DNA from 2 places in the Streptomyces sp. NPDC018000 genome. Region 2 is predicted to be linked to the other one. Evidence: riboswitches for the same ligand, from Rfam matches in the RefSeq annotation. Region 2 holds a riboswitch; the other holds the start of a gene.
What was found. A riboswitch is a leader RNA that binds a small molecule or an ion and turns the genes downstream of it on or off. The one in region 2 is predicted to bind glycine.

Region 1: it holds a riboswitch for glycine, as region 2 does, so the genes downstream of both, gcvP (aminomethyl-transferring glycine dehydrogenase) here and gcvT (glycine cleavage system aminomethyltransferase GcvT) in region 2, are expected to answer to the same signal.

The regions. Positions count from the first base shown of each region.
Region 1 is NZ_JBIRGM010000029.1:36,506-41,578, forward strand. It holds gene gcvP (aminomethyl-transferring glycine dehydrogenase) at 1-2,563, opposite strand, end outside; glycine riboswitch at 2,758-2,854, opposite strand; gene ACH4EW_RS30050 (PRC-barrel domain-containing protein) at 2,968-3,336, shown strand; gene ACH4EW_RS30055 (DNA polymerase IV) at 3,261-4,721, opposite strand; gene ACH4EW_RS30060 (MerR family transcriptional regulator) at 4,779-5,073, opposite strand, start outside.
Region 2 is NZ_JBIRGM010000003.1:666,274-671,346, reverse strand. It holds gene ACH4EW_RS11480 (AAA family ATPase) at 1-666, opposite strand, end outside; glycine riboswitch at 850-947, shown strand; gene gcvT (glycine cleavage system aminomethyltransferase GcvT) at 1,089-2,204, shown strand; gene gcvH (glycine cleavage system protein GcvH) at 2,296-2,673, shown strand; gene glyA (serine hydroxymethyltransferase) at 2,693-3,952, shown strand; gene ACH4EW_RS11460 (L-serine ammonia-lyase) at 4,137-5,073, shown strand, end outside.

The DNA of each region.
Region 1 (5,073 bases), on a different contig from region 2:
TCCCGGCGACCGGGAACGACATGGTCGGCGAGTGGAAGCCGTAGTCGATCAGACGCTTGGCGATGTCGTCGACGCTGACGCCGGTGGCCTTGGAGATCGGCCGCAAGTCCACGATGCACTCGTGCGCGACGAGCCCGGCCGGGCCGTTGTACAGGATCGGGTAGTGCGGTTCGAGACGCTTGGCGATGTAGTTGGCGGCGAGCACGGCGACCTGCGTCGCACGCTTCAGGCCCTCCCCGCCCATCAGACGTACGTACGCCCAGGAGATGGGGAGAATGCCGGCCGAGCCCCACGGTGCGGCCGAGATCGGTCCGACACCGGTCTCCGGGCCCGCCGCGGGCTGCAGCGGGTGGTTCGGCAGGTACGGGGCGAGGTGCGCACGCACACCGACCGGGCCGACGCCGGGGCCGCCGCCGCCGTGCGGGATGCAGAAGGTCTTGTGCAGGTTGAGGTGCGAGACGTCGCCGCCGAACCGGCCCGGCTTGGCGAGGCCGACCAGCGCGTTGAGGTTGGCACCGTCGACGTACACCTGACCGCCGGCGTCGTGCACCTCGGCACAGATGTCGGCGACGTGCTCCTCGAACACACCGTGCGTCGACGGGTAGGTGATCATGAGCACGGCAAGCTCGTCGCGGTGCTTCTCGATCTTGGCGCGGAGGTCCTCGATGTCGACCTCGCCATCGTCGGCCGTCTTGACCACGACGACCTTCATGCCGGCCATCACGGCGCTGGCGGCGTTCGTGCCGTGCGCGGAGGACGGGATGAGGCAGATGGTCCGCTGGTCGTCGCCGTTGGCCCGGTGGTACGCACGCACGGCCAGGAGGCCCGCGAACTCGCCCTGCGATCCGGCGTTCGGCTGGATCGAGACCGCGTCGTACCCGGTGACCTCGGCGAGGCGCTCCTCCAGCTCACGGATGAGGGTGAGGAAGCCCTGCGCCTGCTCGGCCGGCGCGAAGGGGTGCAGTGCGCCGAACTCGGGCCAGGTGATCGACTCCATCTCGGTGGTCGCGTTCAGCTTCATCGTGCAGGAGCCGAGCGGGATCATGCCGCGGTCCAGGGCATAGTCCCGGTCGGCGAGCTTGCGCAGGTAGCGCAGCATCGCGGTCTCGGAACGGTGCTGGTGGAAGACCGGGTGGGTGAGGATCTCGTCGGTCCGCAGCAGGCCCTCGGGCAGCGCGTCGGCAGCCGCGGCGTCCAGCGCCTCGATGTCCCCGTCGGCGCCGAAAGCGGCCCAGACGGCGGCGATCTGCGTACGCGTGGTGGTCTCGTCGCAGGCGAGGGACACCAGATCGGCGTCGACGAGACGCAGGTTGACACCGCGCTCGCGGGCGGCGGCCACGACATCGGCGGCCTTCCCCGGGACGCGCACGGTGAGGGTGTCGAAGTAGGCGCCGGTCACGACGTCGATACCGGAGGCGCGCAGGCCCTCGGCCAGGATGGTCGCGTAGCGGTGGGTGCGCCGAGCGATCGTCCGCAACCCGTCCGGGCCGTGGTAGACGGCATACATCCCGGCCATGACGGCGAGCAGCACCTGAGCGGTACAGATGTTGCTGGTGGCCTTCTCGCGGCGGATGTGCTGCTCGCGGGTCTGCAGGGCCAACCGGTATGCCTTGTTGCCGTCCGCGTCGACGGAGACGCCGACGAGGCGTCCCGGCAGGCTGCGGGCGAACTTCTCGCGTACGGCCATGAAGCCGGCGTGCGGTCCGCCGAAGCCCATCGGCACGCCGAAACGCTGCGTGGTGCCGATGGCGATGTCCGCACCCAGGTCGCCCGGTGAGGTGAGCAGGGTCAGGGCCAGCAGATCGGCGGCGACCGTGACGATCGCACCGAGCTCGTGGGCCTGCTCGATGACGGGCCCGATGTTCCGTACCGCCCCGGAGGCGCCCGGGTACTGCAGCAGGACACCGAAGACACCGCGCTCGGCGATCTCTGCCGGGATGCCGTCGGAGAGGTCGGCGACGACGACCTCGACACCGGTCGGCTCGGCACGGGTCTCGATGACGGCGATCGTCTGCGGCAGAGCGTCGGCGGCGACCAGGAAGACACCGTTCTTGACCTTGCCGACGCGCCGCGAGAGCGCCATGGCCTCGGCGGCCGCGGTGCCCTCGTCGAGCAGCGAAGCACCGGAGGTGGGCAGCCCGGTCAGCTCGGCGACCATCGTCTGGAAGTTGAGGAGCGCCTCCAGGCGGCCCTGCGAGATCTCCGGCTGGTACGGCGTGTAGGCCGTGTACCAGGCGGGGTTCTCCATGACGTTGCGGAGGATCACCGGCGGGGTGAAGGTGCCGTAGTAGCCGAGCCCGATCATCGGGGCCAGCACCTGGTTGCGGTCGGCGAGGGCGCGCAGTTCGGCGAGAACCTCGGCCTCGGTACGGGCGGCCGGCAGCTGGAGTGCCTCCGCGCTCTTGATGACGTCGGGCACCGCGGCCGCAGTCAGGTCGTCGAGCGAGCCGTAGCCGACCTGAGCGAGCATCTTCGCCTGTGCCTCGGCATCGGGTCCGATGTGGCGCTGTTCGAAGGGGATGCCCTGCTCCAGCTCGGAAAGCGGAGTGCGACGGGGGGTCATGGTGGAGGCCTCCTGGTCTGTCACGACCTGCGAGGGGCACCACGGCGCGGGTGCCCGAACGGCCTCCCCCTCTGTCATCTCAACCTGAGAGCTTCACCGGCGCACCCTGAGGCGTACCGGCTTTCACCGTCGGTGAGGAAGGGAACCGTACCGGCGCTCGGCCGCACGGAACCCGCCCTGCTTTCCAGAGTGACCTCGTCCGTGCGGTACGGGGGCCTGAGAGATTCCGGGGAGGATTTGCTCCTTCGGCGCCTTCGGATTCGCTCCGGAGGACTCTCCCGCACGGGGTCAGCAGCCGTAACCAGCGTACCAGCGGGGTTCACGGCGCAATTCTCGAGTGGCCAACCCCCCGGATCTGCACTTCTGTAGTGCTAGTGGAGTAGCCGCGACCAGTGGGAGGGACCGTGCAGACCGACATCGACCCGCGCCGCCTGATCGGCCGCAAGGCGTTCGACCGCAAGGGCACCAAGATCGGAACCGTGGACGAGGTGTACCTCGACGACGCGACCGGTGCGCCCGAGTGGGCGGCCGTTCGCACCGGACTGTTCAGCCGGGACGCGTTCGTCCCGCTGGAACCCAGCGAATTCGTGGAGGATTCGCTCCGCGTCCCCTTCGACCGTGCACTGATCAGGGACGCGCCCGACTTCGGCGTCGGCCGCCATCTCTCGCCGGAACAGGAACTCCAGCTCTACCGTCACTACGGTCTGGACTCCCCGCCCGAGGAGACCGGACCAGACAGGGACTTCGGCAGACTGGCCGGCCAGGACGAGTAGTCCACCGGGTTCCGCACCAGCGGCAGCGGATCGGCCGGCTGCAGCTCGGGATCGTCGATCCGGAACGTACGCACCCGGCCGGGCGCCGACCCTGGCTCCTCGAACCGCACGGTGACCCGGCCGACTCCGCTGCCCTGTACCCAGCCCTGGCCGTATGTGTCATGCCGCACGTCGTGGCCGGCGGGCCAGCGCCGTGCGGCGAGTTGTTCAGCGGTCTCCGGGGTCTCCTCCTGTGCGCTGTCCGCCAGCTGGTCCCCGTCGTCCCCCGCCGCTGTCTCCTCCTCGACCGTTTGCCCGGTCGCGGCCTGTTCCCCGGCGGCCTGGGCGAAGAGGTCCTCCTGCGTGTAGTCGGCCAGGCCCGTGACGCCCACGCCCAGGAGCCGTACGCCTCCGGTGGTGTCCACGGCCTCCAGGAGCCGTGCGGCGGCCTCCCGGACCACTGTGGGGTCGTCCGTGGGCCCACGCAGCGTCTCGGACCTCGTGAGCGTGGAGAAGTCGTACCGCCGTACCTTCAGCACCACCGTCCGCCCGGACCGCCCCGCGCCCCGCAACCGCTCGACACATCGGTCGGCCAGCCGTTCCACCTCCGTCCTGACCCGCACCCGGTCGTGCAGGTCGGTGTCGAAGGTGTCCTCGACCGACACCGATTTCGCGTCGCGCTCCGCAACCACGGGCCGGTCGTCGTATCCGAACGCCATGCGGTGGAGCGAGCCGCCGTGCGCCTTGCCCAGCAGCCGTACGAGCTCCGCCTCACCCGCCTCGACCAGGTCATTGACCGTCGTCATCCCGGCGCGGCGCAGATGGTCCGCCGTCGCGGGTCCGACGCCGGGAAGGATCCGTACCGACATGGGCGCGAGCAGCTCACGTTCCGTTCCGGGCTCTATGAGCAGCAGCCCGTTCGGTTTCGCCTCCTCCGAAGCGATCTTGGCCAGCATCTTGGAGCCGGCGAGCCCGACCGAGCCGGTGAGTCCGGTGACCGCCTTGATGGCCGTACGCAACTGCTCACCGATCTCCAGCGCGGAGGCGCTGTCATCGGCCGTCCCACCGGCTTCCAGGTCGACAAATGCTTCGTCCAGGCTGAGCGGCTCCACCAGCGGGGAGAGCCGCCCCAGCAGTTCCATCACCTGGTCGCTGACCGTCCGGTACAGCAGGAAACGGGGCACCAGATAGGCCGCGTTGGGGGCCAGCCGCCGCGCCTGCGCCGTGGGCATCGCCGAGTGCACCCCGAAGCGCCGTGCCTCGTACGACGCGGTGGCGACGACTCCACGCGGCCCCAGCCCGCCCACCACGACCGGTTTGCCGCGCAGGCTGGGCTTCGCCGCCTGCTCGGCAGCGGCGTAGAAGGCATCCATGTCCAGATGCAGGATGGTGGGCGCGGCTCTCACATCAATCGATGCTGCCCTACGGCACTGACAATTGCCGCGCCCGAATCCCGGGCCGGGTCAGCCGGCGCGGTTGCGCCGACGCGCGAGCTCATCGGTGGGGTTGTTCCCGACCAGCGTCTCGCCGGTGTCCACCCGCTCACCGTGCAGCTGTGACAGCGCCGCGTCGACGTCCTGCCACACCACACCCACGGCGATACCGAAGACCCCCTGGCCGCCCTGGAGCAGATCGACGACTTCGTCGGGCGAGGAGCACTCGTAGACCGTCGCCCCGTCGCTCATCAGCGTCATCCGCTCAAGATCCTGGAAACCTCGGGCCCGTAGATGCTGGACCGTGGTGCGGATGTTCTGCAAA
Region 2 (5,073 bases):
GAACGCGATCCGGTCCAGCTTCCCCGCCGCCTCCCGGTCCAGCAGCACCGCCGAAGCACACCCGGGCGGCAACAGGCCGGCCTCGGTGTTCCGCAGCAGCCTCCCCACCGCCCTGCGGTGCCGGGCAAACGCATATCCGGATACGCCGCGTCCGCGCTCCCGCTGGCCCTCCCTCGCCGTCTGCGGTGTGACGTCGAGCAGGACGAGGTGGAGGGCGTGGCCCCGGCGCCGCGCGTCACGGGCCAGCCAGCCGCGTACCCACGCCTGGGTTCCGCAGTCGTGGACGACGACGGACTCACCGGAGCGCAGCGCCCGCCGCAGTCCCCAGTAGTGGGCGATGCGGACGACGGGGCGGTAGAGGGCGTACGGGAGCAAACGCGGCATAAGCCCCGCCCAGCGGTCCCGGGTGTCCTGGGAGTCGATGGTGCGGGCCGTAGTGACCGCCCGCCGGATGAGTGTCGATTTGCCGCTGCCGGGCAGCCCGGAGACCACCACAACGTCGCCCGCCGCGAAATGCAGGCTGCGCGGGCTGCGCCCGGCCCGCTCCCGCAGATCCCGCACGACGGGCGCGTGCGTGCCGAGCGTTTCCGTGGCCGGAGCCCCTGTTTGTGCGGGCATCGCGCCTTGCGCGACCCCCGCGGTCGTCGCGTACCGGTGCAAGGTCATCACCCTCCCCCTGTCGGGTCACCCCACGTATGCCCACGAGGGTCATCCCACGTATGCCCATGAAGTGTAAAGAAAAGGTAATACGGCGCGACCGTCCACGCCGCTGTTTTCCCGTGAGGGACCGGGGCCCCACTCCGGGGAGATGCATGCAATGATGACCCGGCCAACTGCATAAAGGCCGCTTGAATCCGCGCGGGAGAGTTCCGGCCACTGCATGTGCCGGGCGCCGAAGGAGCAAGTTCCTCCCTTGAATCTCTCAGGCCCCGTACCGCGTGGATGAGGCAGATCTGAAAAGCGGGCCGCTTCTGCGGCTCCACCCAAGGTGCAAGCCGAGCCCTTCCGGGGCTCTCGGCGAACCTCTCAGGTTCCGATGACAGATGGGGAGGGATTGTCCTCGTCGTCATGCCCCGGGAGCCACATCCATGAGCACCGCCCCCCGTCTTACCGCCCTCGACGCCCTGCACCGTTCGCTGGGCGCGACCATGACCGACTTCGCGGGCTGGGACATGCCCCTGCGGTACGCCAGTGAGCGCGACGAGCACAACGCGGTGCGCAACAGCGCCGGTCTCTTCGACCTGTCGCACATGGGCGAGATCACCGTCACCGGCCCCGCGGCCGCGGCGTTCCTGAACTTCGCGCTGGTCGGCAACATCGGCACCGTCGCCGTCGGCCGCGCCCGCTACACGATGATCTGCGGCGAGGACGGCGGCATCCTCGACGACCTGATCGTCTACCGCCTGGGCGACACCGAATACATGGTCGTCGCCAACGCCGGGAACGCCCAGATCGTGCTGGACGCGCTGACCGCGCGGGCCGACGGCTTCGACGCCGAGGTGCGCGACGACCGCGACGCGTACGCGCTGCTCGCCGTCCAGGGCCCCGAGTCCCCCGCCATCCTTGCCTCCGTCACCGATGCCGACCTGGACGGCCTGAAGTACTACGCCGGTCTGCCCGGCACGGTCGCCGGCGTCCCCGCGCTGATCGCCCGTACCGGCTACACCGGCGAGGACGGCTTCGAGCTGTTCGTCGCCCCCGAGCACGCCGAGCACCTGTGGAAGGCCCTCACCGAGGCGGGCGCCTCCCACGGCCTGATCCCGTGCGGGCTCTCCTGCCGCGACACGCTGCGCCTGGAGGCCGGCATGCCGCTCTACGGACACGAGCTGACCACCGACCTGACCCCGTTCGACGCCGGTCTGGGCCGGGTCGTGAAGTTCGAGAAGGAGGGCGACTTCGTCGGCCGCAAGGCCCTCCAGGCCGCCGCCGAGCGTGCCGAGACCGCCCCGCCGCGCAAGCTGGTCGGACTCGTCGCCGAGGGCCGCCGGGTGCCGCGCGCCGGTTATCCCGTGGTCGCCGAGGGCCAGGTCATCGGCGAGGTCACCTCGGGCGCCCCGTCGCCCACCCTGGGCAAGCCGATCGCCATCGCGTACGTGGACGCCGCGCACGCCACGCCCGGTACCACGGGCGTCGGAGTGGACATCCGGGGCAGCCACGAGCCGTACGAGGTCGTGGCGCTGCCGTTCTACAAGCGCCAGAAGTGACGTCCGCGCACCTCAGAAGTGACGCAGTCGCGTCTCACACCGTAAGACCACCGTTCATCAGCACTCCCCCGCATACAGGAGAATTCAGGTCATGAGCAACCCCCAGCAGCTGCGTTACAGCAAGGAGCACGAGTGGCTGTCGGCCGTCGAGGACGGTGTGGCCACGGTCGGCATCACCGAGTTCGCCGCCAACGCGCTCGGCGATGTCGTCTACGCCCAGCTCCCCGAGGTCGGTGACACGGTGACCGCGGGCGAGACCTGCGGTGAGCTGGAGTCGACCAAGTCGGTGAGCGACCTGTACTCGCCGGTGACCGGTGAGATCACCGCCGCGAACCAGGACGTCGTGGACGACCCGTCGCTGGTGAACTCCGCTCCCTTCGAGGGCGGCTGGCTGTTCAAGGTACGTGTCGCGGAGGAGCCGAAGGACCTCCTCTCCGCCGACGAGTACACCGAGTTCTCCGGCAACTGAGACCCAAAGGGACCACCTGATGTCGCTTCTCAACTCCTCCCTCCATGAGCTGGACCCGGACGTCGCCGCCGCTGTCGACGCCGAGCTCCACCGTCAGCAGTCCACCCTCGAAATGATCGCCTCGGAGAATTTCGCTCCGGTCGCGGTCATGGAGGCCCAGGGCTCCGTCCTCACCAACAAGTACGCCGAGGGCTACCCCGGCCGCCGCTACTACGGCGGCTGTGAGCACGTCGACGTCGTCGAGCAGATCGCCATCGACCGCATCAAGGCTCTGTTCGGCGCCGAGGCCGCCAACGTCCAGCCGCACTCCGGTGCGCAGGCCAACGCCGCCGCGATGTTCGCGCTGCTGAAGCCGGGCGACACGATCATGGGCCTGAACCTGGCCCACGGCGGTCACCTGACCCACGGCATGAAGATCAACTTCTCCGGCAAGCTCTACAACGTGGTCCCGTACCACGTCGACGACACCGGCGTCGTGGACATGGCCGAGGTCGAGCGGCTGGCCAAGGAGTCCAAGCCGAAGCTGATCGTCGCCGGCTGGTCCGCGTACCCCCGCCAGCTGGACTTCGCCGCCTTCCGCCGCATCGCGGACGAGGTCGGCGCGTACCTGATGGTCGACATGGCGCACTTCGCCGGCCTGGTGGCCGCGGGCCTGCACCCCAACCCGGTGCCGCACGCCCATGTCGTCACGACCACCACGCACAAGACCCTCGGCGGTCCGCGCGGTGGCGTCATCCTGTCGACGCAGGAACTCGCCAAGAAGATCAACTCGGCGGTCTTCCCGGGTCAGCAGGGTGGTCCGCTGGAGCACGTGATCGCGGCCAAGGCGGTCTCGTTCAAGGTCGCGGCGACCGAGGAGTTCAAGGAGCGCCAGCAGCGCACCCTGGACGGCGCCCGCATCCTCGCCGAGCGCCTGGTCCAGCCCGACGTCACCGAGGCCGGTGTCTCCGTGCTGTCCGGCGGTACGGACGTCCACCTGGTCCTCGTCGACCTGCGCAACTCCGAGCTGGACGGCCAGCAGGCCGAGGACCGGCTGCACGAGCTGGGCATCACGGTCAACCGGAACGCCATCCCGAACGACCCGCGGCCGCCGATGGTCACCTCGGGTCTGCGGATCGGTACGCCGGCCCTGGCCACCCGCGGTTTCCAGACCGAGGACTTCACCGAGGTCGCGGAGATCATCGCGTCGGCACTCAAGCCGTCCTACGACGCGGATGCCCTGAAGGCCCGCGTCGCCGCGCTGGCCGAGAAGTTCCCGCTGTACCCCGGCCTGAAGTAGTCCGGGACAGAGGTCGTCCCGAAAAGTAATCCGGGACACAGTTCGTCACCTTTCGGGCGGGGCACCGCGCACACTGGGCAGTGGGCGCGGTGCCCCAACCCTTGTCCCGCTGCTCTTCGGGCCGACCGGTCCGTACCGCATCACCCGGCAGACAACGACGTCTACCAATCCTTAGGAGTTCTCCGTGGCCATCTCGGTCTTCGACCTGTTCTCGATCGGCATCGGCCCGTCCAGCTCCCATACGGTCGGCCCGATGCGCGCGGCCCGCATGTTCGCGCGCCGGCTGAAGAACGAGGGCCTCATCGCCCACACCGCCTCCATACGCGCCGAGCTGTACGGCTCGCTCGGTGCGACCGGTCACGGCCACGGCACCCCCAAGGCCGTCCTGCTCGGCCTGGAGGGCGAGTCGCCCCGTACCGTCGACGTGGAGTCCGCCGACGACCGGGTGGAGCGGATCCGTACCACCGGCCGGATCAATCTGCTCGGCATGCACGAGATCGACTTCGACGCCGACGAGCAGCTGGTCCTGCACCGCCGCAAGGCGCTTCCGTACCACGCCAACGGCATGACGATCTTCGCCTTCGACCACGAGGGCGCCCCCCTCCTGGAGAAGACGTACTACTCCGTCGGCGGCGGCTTCGTTGTCGACGAAGACGCGGTGGGCGAGGACCGGATCGTCCTCGACGACACCGTGCTGAAGCACCCCTTCCGCACCGGTGACGAACTGCTGCGGCTCTCCAAGGACACCGGCCTGTCCATCTCCTCGCTGATGCTGGAGAACGAGAAGGCCTGGCGCACCGAGAACGAGATCCGCTCGGGGCTGCTGGACATCTGGCACGTCATGCAGGCCTGCGTCGCGCGCGGCATGTCCCGCGAGGGCATCCTGCCCGGCGGTCTCAAGGTCCGCCGCCGCGCCGCGAACACGGCCCGCCAACTGCGTGCCGAGGGCGACCCGCAGAGCCACGCGATGGAGTGGATCACCCTCTACGCGATGGCGGTCAACGAGGAGAACGCGGCGGGCGGCCGCGTCGTCACCGCGCCCACCAACGGCGCCGCGGGCATCATCCCGGCCGTGCTGCACTACTACATGAACTTCGCGGCGGGCGGCGCCACCGAGGCGG